2 linked regions of the Microbispora sp. ZYX-F-249 genome follow. The protein of the gene in region 1 interacts with the protein of each later gene in a pairwise test. Links are inferred from orthologs where the notes say so. Each region holds a gene or a part of one and is shown on either strand. Other genes may lie near its edges.

Region 1 (7,665 bases):
GGGCCGTCGACCAGGTGGTTGAGGTAGAGCTCGACCGCGCCGAGCTTGGAGTGGTAGCAGGCGACGCCGAGGTCGTCCTCCTCGAACGGGCCGGTGACCATGAGCGAGACGCCCTCGACACGGCGGGACGGGAAGAACGGGTCGTCCAGCCGGATCAGCCGCGAGCCGCGCCCCGGCGGGGTCGTCTTGACCATGGAGGCCGCGTCGCGGATCAACGGATTGTCGCCGCGCAGGTAGTCCTTGATCTCGGTGAGCATCCCGCCCAGCGGAGGCGGTGGCTCGGCCGCGTCCACAGGCAGGCCCAGGGCCAGGCCGAGGTGCTGGTTGATGTCGGCGTCGATGGCGACGACCGGCCCTCTCCGCGTCGCGTATCTCGCGAACAGCGACGACAGCGTGGTCTTGCCGCTTCCGCCCTTGCCGACGAACGCCACTCGCATACGGCCCCCCAAGATGAAATGAAAACCGTTGTCACTTTCACTCGTGCGTCATCATGACACAGCAGGGAACGGCGCGGGCGGATTTCAGGCCGGTCGGAAGAGCGAGAGCACCTTGGCGAGCGTGGGCCGCAGGGCATCCCACCCGGCGGCGGGGGTGGTCCAGGTGAGCACGCTCGTCGTCGTGCCCGTGGAGATCACCCGGCGGTACTGGCGATACTCCACTCCCTTGGCCAGATGGTCCCGGGCGGACGCCTTGCGCGGAATCCAGGCGAACTCCCAGTCGGCGGCGGGACCGTGCTCGTCGCTCACGGACTCGAGCCGGAACCGCCGGTAGGACTTGGCGGCCGGGCGGAGAATCTCCTCCGCCTCGCCGAGCGCCGCCAGAGGGTCGGTGCCGCGCTGCGCGGTCACCTCCACCGTGAACGCCGCCGCGCCGTCCGGCGAGCGCCACGAGGTCGAGTACGGCCCCTCCTCACGGGTCCAGCCGCGGGGCACGCCGGCCCGCCACCCGGCGCCGGACGTGTGCCACCTCAGCTTCAGCCGCCGGCCGGACGCCGGCGAAGTGACGGACGCCGGCGAAGTGACGGACGCCGACGGGGAGACGGGGGAGGCGACCGCCCCGGTCCCGGCCCGGCCTTCGTGACCGCCGGGCCGCAGCACCGCCCATCCCCCTACCGCGCACGCGACCAGGACGCCCGCCGCCAGTCCGGTGAGGAGCCGGGTACGGCCGGGCCCCCGGCGTACGGGCCGGTCCGGGGCGGGCGGTTCGACCTCGGCGAGCAGGCGGTCGGCGGTCTCCGCGTCGATCCGCCGCCGGGGCTCCCGGGCCAGCAGCCCGGTCAGCACCGCGCGGAGCTCCTCGGGCGTCTCCTCGAGCGGTCCCGGAGGGACGGACGGCGGCCGGCCGGTGACGGCCAGGTGGAGGGTGGCGCCCAGCGACCACAGGTCGGCGGCGACCGTGCGCGGGCCGCCGGCGGCCCGTTCGGGGGCGAGGTACGTCCGGGGCCCCCGGTCGCCGGTCTCCGGAGCGCGGGCGAACGCCGGGTCGGTGGCCGGGATCGACACGCCGAAGTCGGCGAGCAGCACCCGCCCGTCGTGCGCGAGGAGCACGTTGGCCGGCCGGACGTCGCCGTGCCGTACGCCGTCCGCGTGGGCGTGCGTGAGCGCGGACAGCACCGCGCGGGCGATGCGCGCGGCCTCGGCGGCGGGCAGGGGCCCGTCGCCGGAGACCACCCCGTCGAGTGAGCGCGAGGGAACCAGTTCCGTCACGACGTACGGCGTGTCGTTCTCTTCGGCGACGTCGTGGACGGCGGCGATGTGGGGATGGCGCAGCCGTTCGGCCTGGCGGACCTCGCGGGAGATCCGCTGGACGAGCCGCAGCCGCGCGGTCTCGCTCAGATCGGGGGGCAGCAGGATCTCGCGGATCGCGACGGGCCGGTCGAGCAGCGTGTCGCGGCCCTCCCACACCAGCCCGGCGCGGCCGTGGCCGAGGGCGCGGACCAGCCGGTATCGCCCGACGATGAGCTGCCCAGCAGTACCCATAGCGGAGTCTTGCACAAACCGGGATCAGAGGGGCGCCGTCAGAGGGGTGGCAGCGCTCCCGTCGCGATGTGGGCGAGTGTGACCTCGGTGAGCGTCGCCTGCTCGTGGTCGCGCAGCGCCGTCCAGACGTATCCCAGCGGTTCGGCGACGCCGTGGAAACCCTCGCTGTCCTGCGGCGCCCCCTCCATGATGAACACGACGTCGGCGAGCGTGATCTGCTCGGCGGGCCGCGCGAGCCAGTAGCCGCCGTCGGGCCCGCGCTGGCTGTTGATGAGGCCGGCCCGCCGCATCTGCAGCAGGATGTTGTCGAGGAACCGCCGCGGAATGCGCTGCGCGGCCGCGATCCGCTCGGCCGGAACCGGCCCCGGCGCCGCCGCGGCCAGTTCGGCGGCGGCGCGCAGGGCGTACTGGGTCCGTACGGAAAGCCGCATGGCTCACACAGCGTCCGTCATTGTGTCCGTCACAGCGCGAGGGCCAGGGACCGGGCGCCGGGCGCGGGCCGCAGGTGCACGGTGTCGCCCGGCCCGAGACCGAGCCGGTCGGCCTGCTCCCGCGTCACCTGGACCCACGCGTCCTGCCCGCCGATCTCCACCTCCACGCGCACCTCGAAGCCGAGCCGTACGACGCGGGAGACCACGGCGGGCGAGCCGCCCTCGACGGGGTCCTGGCTGATCTCGATGTCGTGCGGGCGGACCAGGTTGCCGCCGAGCTCGGTGACCGGGCCCAGGAAGCGCATGACGAACGGGTTGGCCGGGTTGTCGTACACCTCGCCGGGGCTGCCGGCCTGCACGACCTCGCCCCCGGCCAGCACCACGATCGTGTCGGCGACCTCGATGGCCTCCTCCTGGTCGTGGGTGACGAACACGGTGGTGACGTGGACCTCGTCGTGCAGCCGGCGCAGCCACGCCCGCAACTCCTTGCGCACCTGCGCGTCCAGGGCGCCGAACGGCTCGTCCAGCAGCAGCACCTCGGGCTCCACCGCGAGCGCCCGGGCCAGGGCCATGCGCTGGCGCTGGCCTCCCGACAGCTGGGACGGGTAGCGGTCGGCCAGTTTCTCCAGGTGGACCAGCTCCAGCAGCTCCATCACCCGCTTGCGGATCTCGTCCTTGGGCCGCTTGCGGATCTCCAGCCCGAAGGCCACGTTGCGGAAGACCGTGAGGTGCTTGAAGGCGGCGTAGTGCTGGAACACGAAGCCGACGTTGCGCCGCTGCGGGGACAGCCGGGTGGCGTCTACGCCGGAGATCCGGACCGCGCCGGTGTCGGGCCGTTCCAGACCGGCGATCACCCGCAGCAGCGTCGACTTGCCCCCGCCGCTCGGGCCGAGCAGCGCGGTGAGCGACCCCGCGGCGACGTCCAGCGACACGTCGCGCAGGACCGGCGTGGCCCCGAACGACTTGTTCACGTCGCGTACCTCAATTGCCATGAGACCGATCCTTCGGGCGCAGGAGCTTGGTGAGCAGCAGGGTGACCACGGCGATCAGGGCGAGGGCCGTGGCGGCGGCGAACGCGGCCGGCTGGTCGAAGTTCTGGAACCGCTCCTCGACGAACAGGGTCAGCGTCTGGGTCTGGTCCACGAGGCGGCCGGAAACCACCGCGACCGCGCCGTACTCGCCGAGCGAACGGGCCAGGCAGAGCACCACCCCGTAGGCGAGGGCCCAGCGGATGCCGGGCAGCGTGATGCGGGCGAACACCTGGAGGCGGCCGGCGCCCAGCGTGTGCGCGGCCTGCTCCTGCTCGTCGCCGAGCTCCTCCAGGACCGGCACGATGGCACGCACGACGAGCGGCAGCGCCACGAACACCGTGGCAAGCACCATGCCGGGGGTGGAGAAGATCACCTGGATTCCCCAGCTCTCCAGGAGGCCGCCGACGGGGGCGAAGCGTCCGTACACGAGGACGAGCGCGAGCCCGACGACGACCGGCGAGACGGCCATCGGCAGGTCGATGAACGCCCCCAGCAGCCGCTTGCCGGGGAACTCGTGCCGGACGAGCAGCAGTGCGGCGCCGACCCCGAAGATCGTGTTCGCCACGACGGCCCACCCGGCGACCGTGAGCGTCACCTTGAACGCGTGCAGGGCCGACGGGGAGGTCAGCGCCTCGGCGAACGGGCCGAGCCCGTCGCCGAAGGTCCGCCAGACGATCAGCCCCACGGGCAGGATCAGCAGGAACAGGACGTAGACGACCGCGACCAGGCGCAGGACGTGCTTAGCCACGGCGGCTCCCCCAGCGTTGCAGGACGTCGAGCGCGATCAGCGCCACGAGGGCCACGACGAGCAGGACCGTCGAGATCGCGGCCGCGCCCGTGGTGTTGTCACCCTCGATCTGGCTGAAGATGTTCACCGCCGCGACCTGCGTCTTGAACGGCAGGTTGCCCGAGATGAGCACGGTCGAGCCGAACTCGGCGATCGCCCGGGTGAAGGCGAGGGCGGTGCCCGACAGCATCGCGGGGATCAGGTTCGGCAGGATGATCCGGCGGAAGGTCTGGAACGGCTTCGCGCCGAGCGAGGCCGCCGCCTGCTCCATCTCCGTGTCGAGCTCCAGCAGGACCGGCTGCACCGTACGGACGACGAACGGCAGCGTGACGAACATCAGCGCCAGCACGACTCCGGCCCTGCTGTAGGCCAGGTTGATCCCGAGGGGGGACTGCGGGCCGTACAACGCGAGCAGGACGAGACCGGCGACGATGGTCGGCAGCGCGAACGGCAGGTCGATGATCGTGTCCAGCACGGCCCGGCCGGGGAATCGGTCGCGGACCAGCACCCAGGCGATGACCGTGCCCATGACCAGGTTGACCAGGGCGACGAGCGCCGAGGCGCCGATGGTCAGGGTGAGCGCGGCCCAGGCGTCGGGGGTGGTGACCGAGCGCCAGAAGTATCCGGGCCCCTCGTCCGCCGAGCGCCAGACCACGGCGGCCAGCGGGATCAGCACGATGAGGCTCAGATACAGGACCGCGATGCCGAGGCCGGCGGCGGTGCCGCCGGCCACGCGTGACCGTCTCACTTCTCCGTCGTCACTTCTCTGTCGCCACGCCGAGCTTGCGTTCGATCTCCGCGACCTTGCCGGTCTTCGCGTCGAAGAACTCGGTCGTGATCTTGTCCCAGCCACCGAGGTCCCGGATCGTGAACAGCTGCGGCGGGGCGGGCCAGTCGAAACCGGTCACGCCGTCGACGACCGGGCGGTAGCCGTTCTTGGCGAAGATCGTCTGAGCCTCGACCGAGTAGAGGTACTTGAGGAAGGCCGCGGCCTCCGCGGGGTGGGCGCTGTTCTTGGTCACGGCCACCGGGTTCTCGATCAGGAGCGTCGAGTCCGGAATGACGTAGTCCAGCTCCTGGCCGTTCTGCTGGGCGAAGATGGCCTCGTTCTCGTACGTGAGGAGCGCGTCGCCCTTGCCGCCGGTGAAGGTCTGCAGCGCCTTGCGGCCGCTGTCGTCCTGGACCGGCACGTTCTTGAGCAGCGCGTCGAGGTACGTGAGCCCGGCGGCCTGGTCGGCGCCCTTGCTCGACTTGTAGCCGTAACCCGCGAGGAGGTTCCAGCGGGCGGCACCGGAGGTGAACGGGTTGGGCGTGATGACCTCGACCTCGGGCTTGACGAGGTCGTCCCAGGTCTTGAGGCCCTTGGGGTTGCCCTTGCGGGTGCCGATGACGACGACGGACTTCGTGAGGATCCCCCCGGTGGGACCGGAGTTCCAGTCCTCCGCGACGATGCCGGCCTTCACGAGCCGGGTGATGTCGGTCTCCAGGGAGAACTCGACGATGTCCGCCTTGAGGCCGTTCGCCACGGCGCGGCTCTGGTCGCCGGACGCGCCGAACGACTGGGTGAAGGTGATGTTCTTGCCCTCGGGCGTCTTCTGGAACGCCTTGATGATGTCCTCGAACGCCGCCTGGGGGGTGGAGTAGGCGACCAGCGCCAACCGGACCTTGCCGCCTCCGCCGTCGCCCCCGCCGGCGTCGCTGTCTCCCCCGCAGGCGGTGACCAGGGTGGTCGTCGCCATGACGGCGGCTGCGATGGCCCCGAGCCCGCGCACTCTCATGCCGTGTCCTCTATTCCGAGAGAATCCTACCAAGTCAGTCGGTTTAGTCGATATTCAAGACCGTTCCAGCAATCCCGTCAAGTCCGATGGGTTTGCGGGGTTGTTGTGCCGATGACAAGCCGGCTCCCAGCGATTGTTGTGAAATTTCCAGACAGGACGTGTCGACAAGTGCTAGGAACGGACGCTATTGGGACATGACCCAAAAGCCCACCGAGGAAGGACCTTCATGCGCGACCCGGCCACCGAGGACGCCTACGAGCAGGACGGCTCGCTCAGCCGGCCGTACATCACCGGCGAAGGCCGGCACGGCGGGGAGGGAGACCGGTTCTGGTCCGAGGAGCACGATGACCAGGCTCTCGGCGCCGCGCCGGGCGACCGGGGCGACGTGCTGTCGGAGGACTGGCGGCCGGACCAGCCCGCGCTGACCCCCGCCGACCACGCCGACCAGGATGACTACTACGCCGCCGGGCGCACCGCTCAGTTCGGGTCGGAGGATCCGGTGAGCGAGGGCGACACCGATCCGCGCGGCTTCCTCGGCTCCGGCTGGCGCAACGCCCCCGATCCCGAGGAGGACGAGACCGAGGGGCCGCGGCGCGGCGGGCTGCTGCTGCGGACGGGCCTGATCGCCGCCGGGGTCCTGGGCGCGATCTGGGCGCTGGCGCTGTGGGTCGGCCAGCCGTCCGGAGCGGACTGCGCGGACGGGGCGTCCTGCGCCGCCGGGGCCGGCCCGGCCGCGACCGCGCCGGCCTCGCCGGCCGCCGACGCGCCCACGGACACGCCGGCCGACGAGGTGAGCGAGGGGCCCGGCGACGTGCCGAGCCAGGCGCCCAGTGAGGCTCCCACAGCCCGGCCCGAACGGTCCCGGCCCGCGACGTCCGGGACCTCGGAGCCGGCCGCGTCGCCCGCGCCCTCGCGCGCCGATCGGCCCCGTACGCAGGACTCCGGCTCCAGGGGGACCGCCTCCCCGCACCCGTCGCGCGTGTCGATCGACGCCCAGCCCGGCGAACAGGCCGGTGGGAAGGCCGGAGGGAAGGACGCTGCCCCGGCCGAGGAGCAGGCGGCCACGGCCCCCACCGCCGGGGCGGCCACCGAGCAGCCGACTAGCGCGCCCGCCCCCACCCAGGAGGAGCCGCGCCAGGGCGGCGGACTGCTCGGCTGGCTCTTCGGTTAGAAGTCCTCTCTCAGGAGGCCGTGCAGCTGTCCTGAGTGGCGTCGAAGCCCTCCACGTCGTCGAGCGTCCTGGGGGGCTTCATTCCGTTCCAGTCGGCCCCGATCCCCAGCACGAGGGTCTGCGTGGTGGCCGTGGGCACCAGGCGGGAGCGCGACTTCTTGAGTTCGCGGTACAGCCGCGACGCCCGGCTCTCGCCGTTCTTCGAGTACGCCACCACGGTCTTGGCGTACGGCCGGGGCGCCTGCTCGACCTTGACGATGTGGTAGCCGCGCTGCTCCAGCTCCGCGGCCACCTGGGTGCCGAGCCCCTGCTGCCCACTGCCGTTGCGCACCAGGATGTGGATCTGCGACTTGGGGATCTTCTGCTCGCCGCTCTTGACGTTCTTGGCGATCTGGTCGGCGGCGACCATCCTGAACAGCCGCTGGGCCTGCGGCTGCACCCACTCGACCCGCCCGGGGTTGGTGATGGAGTAGCGCCAGGGCGTGGTG
Region 2 (7,485 bases), on another replicon or contig:
CACAAGATCCCCGAGATCTACGTGCAGCAGGACCCGAAGGCGTACGCGATGGCGATCGGTTTCGACGAGCCGTTCATCATCGTCTCGACGGGGCTGCTCGACCTGATGGACGACGAGGAGCTGCGCTTCGTCATCGGCCACGAGACCTCGCACATCCTGTCGGGTCACGCCGTCTACGGCACGATGCTCGCGATCCTGACCCGCCTGGCCACGCGGGTCGCCTGGATCCCGCTCGGCTACATCGGCCTTCGGGTCATCGTCGCCGCCCTGGAGGAATGGCAGCGCAAGGCGGAGATGTCCGCCGACCGCGGCGGCCTGCTCGCCGGGCAGGACCCCGACGCCGCGCTGCGGGCGCTCATGAAGCTCGCCGGCGGCTCGCGCCTGCACGAGATGAACATCGAGGCGTTCCTCGACCAGGCCAGGGAGTACGACACCGCCGGCGACGTGCGGGACGGTCTGCTGAAGGTCCTCAACATGCTCGGCACCACCCACCCCTTCGCGGTGACCCGGGTCGCCGAGCTCGACCGGTGGCGTCGCAGCGGCGAGTACGAGCGCATCATCGCGGGCGACTACCCCCGGCGGGAGGACGACGCCAACGCCAAGATCACCGAAGAGATCAAGGCGGCGGCCAACTCCTACCGCGAGTCCTGGGCCCAGTCGCAGGACCCGTTCATCGGCGTGCTGCGCGACGTCGCCGAGGGCGCGGTCAACGCCGGCGAGCGTATCTTCAACCGCTTCGCCCGCCGCGAGAACTGACCCCGGGACGCGCCCGCGGGCTGCCCGCGGCCGTCAGAAAGAAGGCCGTCAGAAGAAGAAGGCCAGGGCGCGCACGGCCGCCGCGCAGAGCGCGACGAAGCCGCCCAGGACGGCGAGCGCGCGCAGGCCCTCCCGCCGCAGGCCGGGAATGGCCGCTCCCGCGCGCTCGATCTCCCGTCCGATGATCGCGCCGCTGACGACGCCGAACGCGACGCCGGCGATGGTGACGGGCACGGGCCGCGTCCACCACTCCGGCTCCAGCCGCGCCCCCGAGCCCGCCCACAGCGCCGCGAACGCCGCCGCGGCGGCGGGCAGCCCCGGCCACGCGGCGGCCGACAGCAGCGAGCCCGCGAGCGTGAGCGGGAACGCCAGCGCGCGCAGGAGTGCGCGGGCGCGGCCGGGCCTGCGGCCGCGCACCAGCCAGTGGCTGGTCCACACGGCCCTGGTCACCACGGCGAAGGCCGCCGTGATCGCGAAGGTCGCGAGCGGGTAGATCACCGACGCCACCACGCACGGGACGGCCAGCAGGGCGACCAGGACCAGGGCGGCGTTCCCGGTGGGGATGCCGAGCGCCCCCTCGGGCGCGTGGGTGTCCGCGCGGCCGCCGGCGGACCTGGCCTGTGCGCCCGTCCCGCCGCGCCCACGTGGACGCTCCGCGGCCTGGCCCTTTGCCGCCGGGTCCGCGGTCTGCCCCGTCGCCGTACGGGCGGGCGCCTCCGCGCGGACCCGCGCGACCGCCTCCGCCCCGACCCTGTCGGCGGCGCGATCGGCGCTCCTGTCGGCCCTGTCGGCCGCCCTGTCGGTGACACGGTCGGTGACGCGGTCGGTGACACGGTCGGCGGCGGACGTCTCGCTGACCCGGGCGAGCCGGGACAGGCGGTCGGCCAGCAGGGCCGCGGTGGGACGGCGGGCCGGGTCGCGGTGCAGCGCCGCCCGCACCAGCGGCAGCAGGGCCGCGGGGACCCCCACGAGATCGGCCTTGCCGTTGAGCACGGCGTACATCTGCGACTCCGCCGTGCCCCGCCCGAAGGTCGGCCGTCCGGTGGCGGCGAACGCCACGGTGGCGGCCCAGCCGTGGACGTCGGCGGGCTCCCCCACCGTCTCGTCCGAGAACACCTCGGGAGCGCAGTAGCCGGGCGTGCCGAGGAACGCGCCGGTCATCGTGACCCGCGTCGCGTCGAGCACCTGGGCGATGCCGAAGTCGATCAGCACCGGCCCGTCCTCGCCCAGCAGGACGTTGGCCGGCTTGACGTCGCGGTGCACGACCCCGGCCGCGTGGATGATCGCCAGCGCGGCCGCGAGGCCCTGCGCCAGCGCGATGAGCCGGGACTCCTGCAGCGGCCCGCGCCGCCGTACGGCGTCGAGGAGGTTCTCCCCCTCGATGTACTCCATCACGAGGTACGGCCGGTCGCCGGACAGGTCGGCGTCGAGCACCTGGGCGACGTACGGGCTCTCGACCCGGCGCAGCGCCCGGACCTCGCGTTCGAGTCGTAATCGGGCGTCCGGGTCGTGCTCGATGGGGTCGCGGAGCATCTTGACCGCGACGCTGTCGCCCCGGCGGCCGACGGCGAGGTACACCTCACCCATGCCACCCCGGCCCAGCCGCTCCTGCAGCGCGTAGGGGCCGACCCGACCAAGACGTCCAGCCATAGGAGCGCCAACCATAGCGGCCCGGGCGCCCGAATCGGCGGAGGCGCGCCGTCGAGGCCCCATACAAGCCGTTGCCAACCGGCTCACAAGCGCGCCCCGGCAGTCTGTCCACGACGACGACGGCCGGACCGCAGGGCCCGCGCTCCCCATCGGCGAGACGAAGACAGATGAACGATGACTGACTCCTCCGGCGCGATCACCGTCGTGATCGCCGACGATCACCCCCTGTACGTCGAGGGGATCCGGTCCGCCCTGCAGCAGGAAGCCGCGCACGCGGACGGCCTCTCCGTCGCCGCCACGGCCTGCGACGACCTCGACGCCCTCCGCCTGTGCGTACGGCTGTCGCCGCGGGTGCTGCTGGCCGACCTGGCCATGCTGGACGGGCTCGACTCCCTGCGCCGCCGCTGCCCGTCCGTACGGGTGCTCGCGCTGGGCGACGACGACGGGGAGGCGGGCTTCCTGGGCGCGCTGCGCGCCGGCGCGTACGGCTACCTGCTGAAGGACTCGCAGCCCGCGGAGATCGCGGCGGCGGTCCGGTCCGTGGCGCTCGGGCAGATGGTTTTCGGCGGCGGGCTGGCGCCCCGGCTCCTCGGCCGTCTCACCACGCCGCCGTCCCGCAGCCCGTTTCCCGGCCTCACCCAGAGGGAGCACGAGATCCTGGAGCGGCTGGCCGACGGCAGGTCCAACGCCGAGATCGCCCGCGAGCTGTGCCTGGCCACCAAGACCGTGCGCAACCACGTGAGCAACGTGCTGGCGAAGCTGGAGGCGCCGAGCCGGGTGGACGCCGCCCTGCGGGCCAGGGACGCGGGCCTCGGCTCGCGTCCCGTGCTCACGCGCGTCTGAGCGTCACCCGCGGATGTGCCCCTCGCCGGTGTAGATCCACTTCGTGGAGGTGAGCTCCGGCAGCCCCATCGGGCCGCGGGCGTGCAGCTTCTGGGTGGAGATGCCGATCTCCGCCCCGAAGCCGAACTCCCCGCCGTCGGTGAAGCGGGTCGAGGCGTTCACCGCGACCGCCGCCGAGTCCACGGTCGCCACGAACCTGCGGGCGGCCTGCTGGGAACGGGTCACGATGGCGTCGGTGTGGGCCGAGCCGTACGTGCGGATGTGCGCGACGGCGTCGTCCAGCGAGTCGACCACGGCGGCGGCGATGTCGAGGGAGAGGTACTCGGTGGTGAAGTCCTCCTCGGTGGCGGCCACGACGTCGGCGCCGTAGGCCCGCACCCGCTCGTCCCCGTGGACGGTGACGCCCGCGTCCTTCAGCGCCGTCAGCGCCTTGGGGACGAACTCGTCGGCGATGGCCGAGTGCACGAGGAGCGTCTCGGCCGCGTTGCACACCGAGGGCCGCTGCGCCTTGGCGTTCACCAGGATCTTGAGGGCGGTGTCGACGTCCGCGTCGGCGTCCACGTACACGTGGCAGTTGCCCACGCCGGTCTCGATGACCGGCACGGTCGACTCCTCGACCACGCTGTTGATCAGCGAGGCGCCGCCGCGCGGAATCAGCACGTCGACCAGGCCGCGGGCGCGCATCAGATGCTTGACCGACTCGCGGGTCCGGCCCGGCACGAGCTGCACGGCGTCCGCCGGCACCTCGGTCGCCGCCAGCGCCTGCTGCATGACGCGCACCAGCGCCGTGTTGGAGGAGTACGCGCTGGACGACCCGCGCAGCAGCACGCCGTTGCCGCTCTTGAGGCACAGCGCGGCCGCGTCCACGGTCACGTTGGGCCGGCCCTCGTAGATGATGCCGATGACACCGAGGGGCACCCGCACCTGACGCAACTCCAGGCCGTTGGGCAGCGTGCCGCCGCGCACGACCTCGCCGACCGGGTCGGGCAGGTCCGCCACCTGGCGGACGGCCGCCGCGATCGTGGCGATCCGGCCGGCGTCGAGCCGCAGCCGGTCGATCATCGCCTCCGAGGTGCCGTTCTCCCTGGCGCGGTCCACGTCCGCGGCGTTGGCCGCGACGATCTCGTCCGTGGCGGCCTCGAGGGCGTCGGCCACGGCCCGCAGCGCCGCGTCCTTCGGCGCGCGCGGCATCGGCGCGAGCACCGTCGCGGCGTCCCTCGCCGCCCGCGCGACCTTCAGAAATTCCTCTGCCTCAGACATTGCCTCGCGCTCCGTCACTTGTGGTGGTGGACAGGCTCCAATATCACGATGTCGTCCCGGTGGATCAGCTCGCGCTCGTACTCCGGGCCGAGTGTGCTGGCGAGCTCCCGGGTGGAGCGGCCGAGCAGGTCGGGGATCTCCCCCGCGTCATAGTTGACCAGACCCCGGGCGACGACGGCTCCCGACGGCGCGCACAGGTCGACCGGGTCGCCCGCGGCGAAGTCGCCCTCGACCTTCTCGACGCCCGCGGGCAGCAGCGACTTGCGCCGCCCGACCACGGCCTCGACCGCGCCGGCGTCCAGGTGCAGGCGGCCCCGGCCGGTCGTGGCGTGGGCGAGCCACAGCAGCCGGGTGCCGGGGTGCCGGCCCCCCGGGTGGAAGCAGGTGCCGATGTCGGCCCCCGCGAGCGCCTGCGCCGCGTGCGCCGCCGCGGTGAGCACGACCGGGACGCCCGCCCCGGTCGCGATGCGGGCCGCCTCCACCTTGGTGATCATGCCGCCGGTGCCGACCCGGCCGGAGGTGCCCAGCTCGACGCCTTCCAGGTCCTCGGGACCCCGGACCTCGGCGATGCGGGTGGCGCCGTCCTTGCGCGGGTCGCCGTCGTACAACGCGTCGACGTCCGACAGCAGCACCAGCCCGTCGGCGTGGGTGAGATGGGCCACCAGCGCCGCGAGCCGGTCGTTGTCCCCGAACCGGATCTCGTCGGTGGCGACCGTGTCGTTCTCGTTCACGACGGGCACGATGCCGAGCTCCAGCAGCCGGGCCAGCGCCCGCTGGGCGTTGCGGTGGTGGATGCGGCGCATCATGTCGTCGGCCGTCAGCAGCACCTGCCCCACCCGCAGGCCGTACCTCGCGAAGGACGAGGTGTAGCGGGCGACCAGCACGCCCTGCCCGACCGAGGCGGCCGCCTGCTGGGTCGCCAGGTCCTTGGGCCGGTCGCGCAGCCCCAGCGGCCCGAGCCCGGCGGCGATCGCGCCGGACGACACGAGCACGATCTGCGTGCCGGCCTTGCGCCGCGCCGCCAGCACGTCGACCAGCGCGTCCACCCGGTCGACGTCGATCGTGCCGCGGGACGTCGTCAGCGACGACGACCCCACCTTGACCACCAGCCGCGCGGCCTCGCGGATCCGTTCCCTGCCTGTCACGCCTTCTCCCACTCCGGCTCCCCGATCAGCCGAGCCTCGCGTCGCTGCCACGCGGGCCCATCGTCGCCTCCGTGCCCTGCGACGGCTGCCAGTCGAAGACGTAGCCGCCCTCCATCGAGCCGATGATCACCTCGGCGCCGGCCGTCGCACCGGCCTTGATCAGCGCCTCCTCGACCCCGAGCCGTTCGAGGCGGTCGGCCAGGTAGCCGACGGCCTCGTCGTTGGAGAAGTCGGTCTGCCGGATCCACCGCTCGGGCTTCTCACCGGTCACCTGGAAGCGGTTCTCGTCGACGCGCCGCACCGAGAACCCGGTCTCGCCGAGCTGCCTGGGCCGGATGACCAGCCGCGTGGGCTCCTCGACCGGAGCCTGCGCCCGGGCCGCCGCCACCATCTCCGCCATCGCGAACGCCAGGGACCGCAGACCCTCGTGGCTGGCCGCGGAGATCTCGAAGACGCGCAGGCCGCGCTCCTCCAGCATGGGCGTGACGATGTCGGCCAGATCCCGGCCGTCGGGCACGTCCACCTTGTTCAGCGCGACCAGCCGCGGCCGGTCCTGCAGCGACCCGTACGCCGCGAGCTCGGCCTCGATCACCTCGTAGTCGGTGACCGGGTCGCGCCCGGGCTCGATCGTCGCGCAGTCGAGCACGTGCACGATCGTCGAGCAGCGCTCGACGTGCCGCAGGAACTCGTGGCCGAGGCCCCGGCCCTCGGACGCCCCCGGGATGAGCCCCGGCACGTCGGCGACCGTGAAGACGGTCTCACCCGCCGTCACCACGCCGAGGTTGGGGATGAGCGTCGTGAACGGATAGTCAGCGATCTTGGGCCGGGCCGCGGAGAGCGCCGCGATCAGGGACGACTTGCCCGCGTTGGGGAACCCGACCAGCGCCACGTCGGCGACCGTCTTGAGTTCGAGCACGATCTCGGCCTCGTCGCCCGGCTCGCCGAGCAGCGCGAAACCCGGCGCCTTGCGCTTGGCGTTGGCCAGCGCGGCGTTGCCGAGACCGCCGAAGCCGCCCTGCGCGGCGACGTACCGGGTGCCGGCGCCGACCAGGTCGACCAGCACCTCGCCGGTCCTGGCGTCCTTCACGACCGTGCCGTTGGGCACCGGAAGGACGATGTCCTCACCGTTGGCGCCGTCCCGGTTGGAGCCCATGCCCTGCTTGCCGTTGCCCGCGCGGCGGTGCGGCCGGTGGTGGTACTCCAGCAGGGTGGCCGTGTTGGGATCCACCTCCAGGACGACGTCGCCGCCGCGTCCGCCGTTGCCGCCGTCGGGCCCGCCCAGCGGCTTGAACTTCTCCCGGTGGATGGAGGCGCAGCCGTTGCCCCCGTCACCCGCCTTGATATGCAGGACGACGTGGTCCACGAAGTCGGCCATCAGCCGCTCCCCCTAACTGCCGTATGAAAAAACGAATGAGGCGGACCGAATGCTCGATCCGCCTCATCGCGCTGCTTGCTGGTGTCCGGGGCGGATCTACTCCGCGGCCGGGACGATGCTCACCGCGCGGCGACCGCGCTTGGTGCCGAACTGCACCCGGCCGGTGGCCAGGGCGAACAGCGTGTCGTCGCCACCACGGCCGACGTTGTCGCCGGGGTGGAAGTGCGTGCCGCGCTGACGGACGATGATTTCGCCCGCGTTCACCAGCTGACCGCCGAAACGCTTCACACCGAGGCGCTGAGCGTTCGAGTCACGGCCGTTCCGGGTGGACGAGGCGCCCTTCTTGTGTGCCATGATTCACTCCCTTTCGGGGGTAAGCGGGGGTCGTCCCCCGGGAAAACTACTGTCCGGGGTTGATGCCGGTGACCTTGACCTGGGTGTACCGCTGGCGGTGAC

Evidence for each region. Proteins that work in one complex are often made in the same cells at the same time.
Region 2: the proteins of AAH991_RS01485 (region 1) and AAH991_RS13115 interact in binary tests that used the Escherichia coli proteins (3 or more experiments, as listed by UniProt). The link is inferred for Microbispora sp. ZYX-F-249 from one-to-one orthologs.

Annotation. Positions count from the first base shown.
Region 1 is NZ_JBDJAW010000001.1:335,480-343,144, reverse strand. Bases 1,422-4,420 are described here. They hold AAH991_RS01485 (sulfate/molybdate ABC transporter ATP-binding protein), read right to left. Parts: upstream 3,403-4,420; coding sequence 2,440-3,402; downstream 1,422-2,439. Other genes in these bases: cysT (sulfate ABC transporter permease subunit CysT), read right to left, coding at 4,182-4,420; AAH991_RS01480 (sulfate ABC transporter permease subunit), read right to left, coding at 3,392-4,189; AAH991_RS01490 (RrF2 family transcriptional regulator), read right to left, coding at 2,018-2,410; AAH991_RS01495 (serine/threonine-protein kinase), read right to left, coding at 1,422-1,979. In the rest of the region: AAH991_RS01500 (ATP-binding protein), read right to left, coding at 1-437; more of AAH991_RS01495, read right to left, coding at 522-1,421; more of cysT, read right to left, coding at 4,421-4,976; AAH991_RS01470 (sulfate ABC transporter substrate-binding protein), read right to left, coding at 4,987-6,006; AAH991_RS01465 (hypothetical protein), read left to right, coding at 6,233-7,177; AAH991_RS01460 (LCP family protein), read right to left, coding at 7,188-7,665. UniProt on the Escherichia coli protein: Part of the ABC transporter complex CysAWTP involved in sulfate/thiosulfate import. Responsible for energy coupling to the transport system.
Region 2 is NZ_JBDJAW010000008.1:211,250-218,734, forward strand. What follows is about bases 2,382-5,200. They hold AAH991_RS13115 (glutamate-5-semialdehyde dehydrogenase), read right to left. Parts: upstream 4,510-5,200; coding sequence 3,253-4,509; downstream 2,382-3,252. Other genes in these bases: AAH991_RS13105 (serine/threonine-protein kinase), read right to left, coding at 2,382-2,406; AAH991_RS13110 (LuxR C-terminal-related transcriptional regulator), read left to right, coding at 2,581-3,249; proB (glutamate 5-kinase), read right to left, coding at 4,524-5,200. In the rest of the region: AAH991_RS13100 (M48 family metallopeptidase), read left to right, coding at 1-756; more of AAH991_RS13105, read right to left, coding at 805-2,381; more of proB, read right to left, coding at 5,201-5,654; GTPase ObgE, read right to left, coding at 5,680-7,029; rpmA (50S ribosomal protein L27), read right to left, coding at 7,126-7,383; rplU (50S ribosomal protein L21), read right to left, coding at 7,430-7,485. UniProt on the Escherichia coli protein: Catalyzes the NADPH-dependent reduction of L-glutamate 5-phosphate into L-glutamate 5-semialdehyde and phosphate. The product spontaneously undergoes cyclization to form 1-pyrroline-5-carboxylate.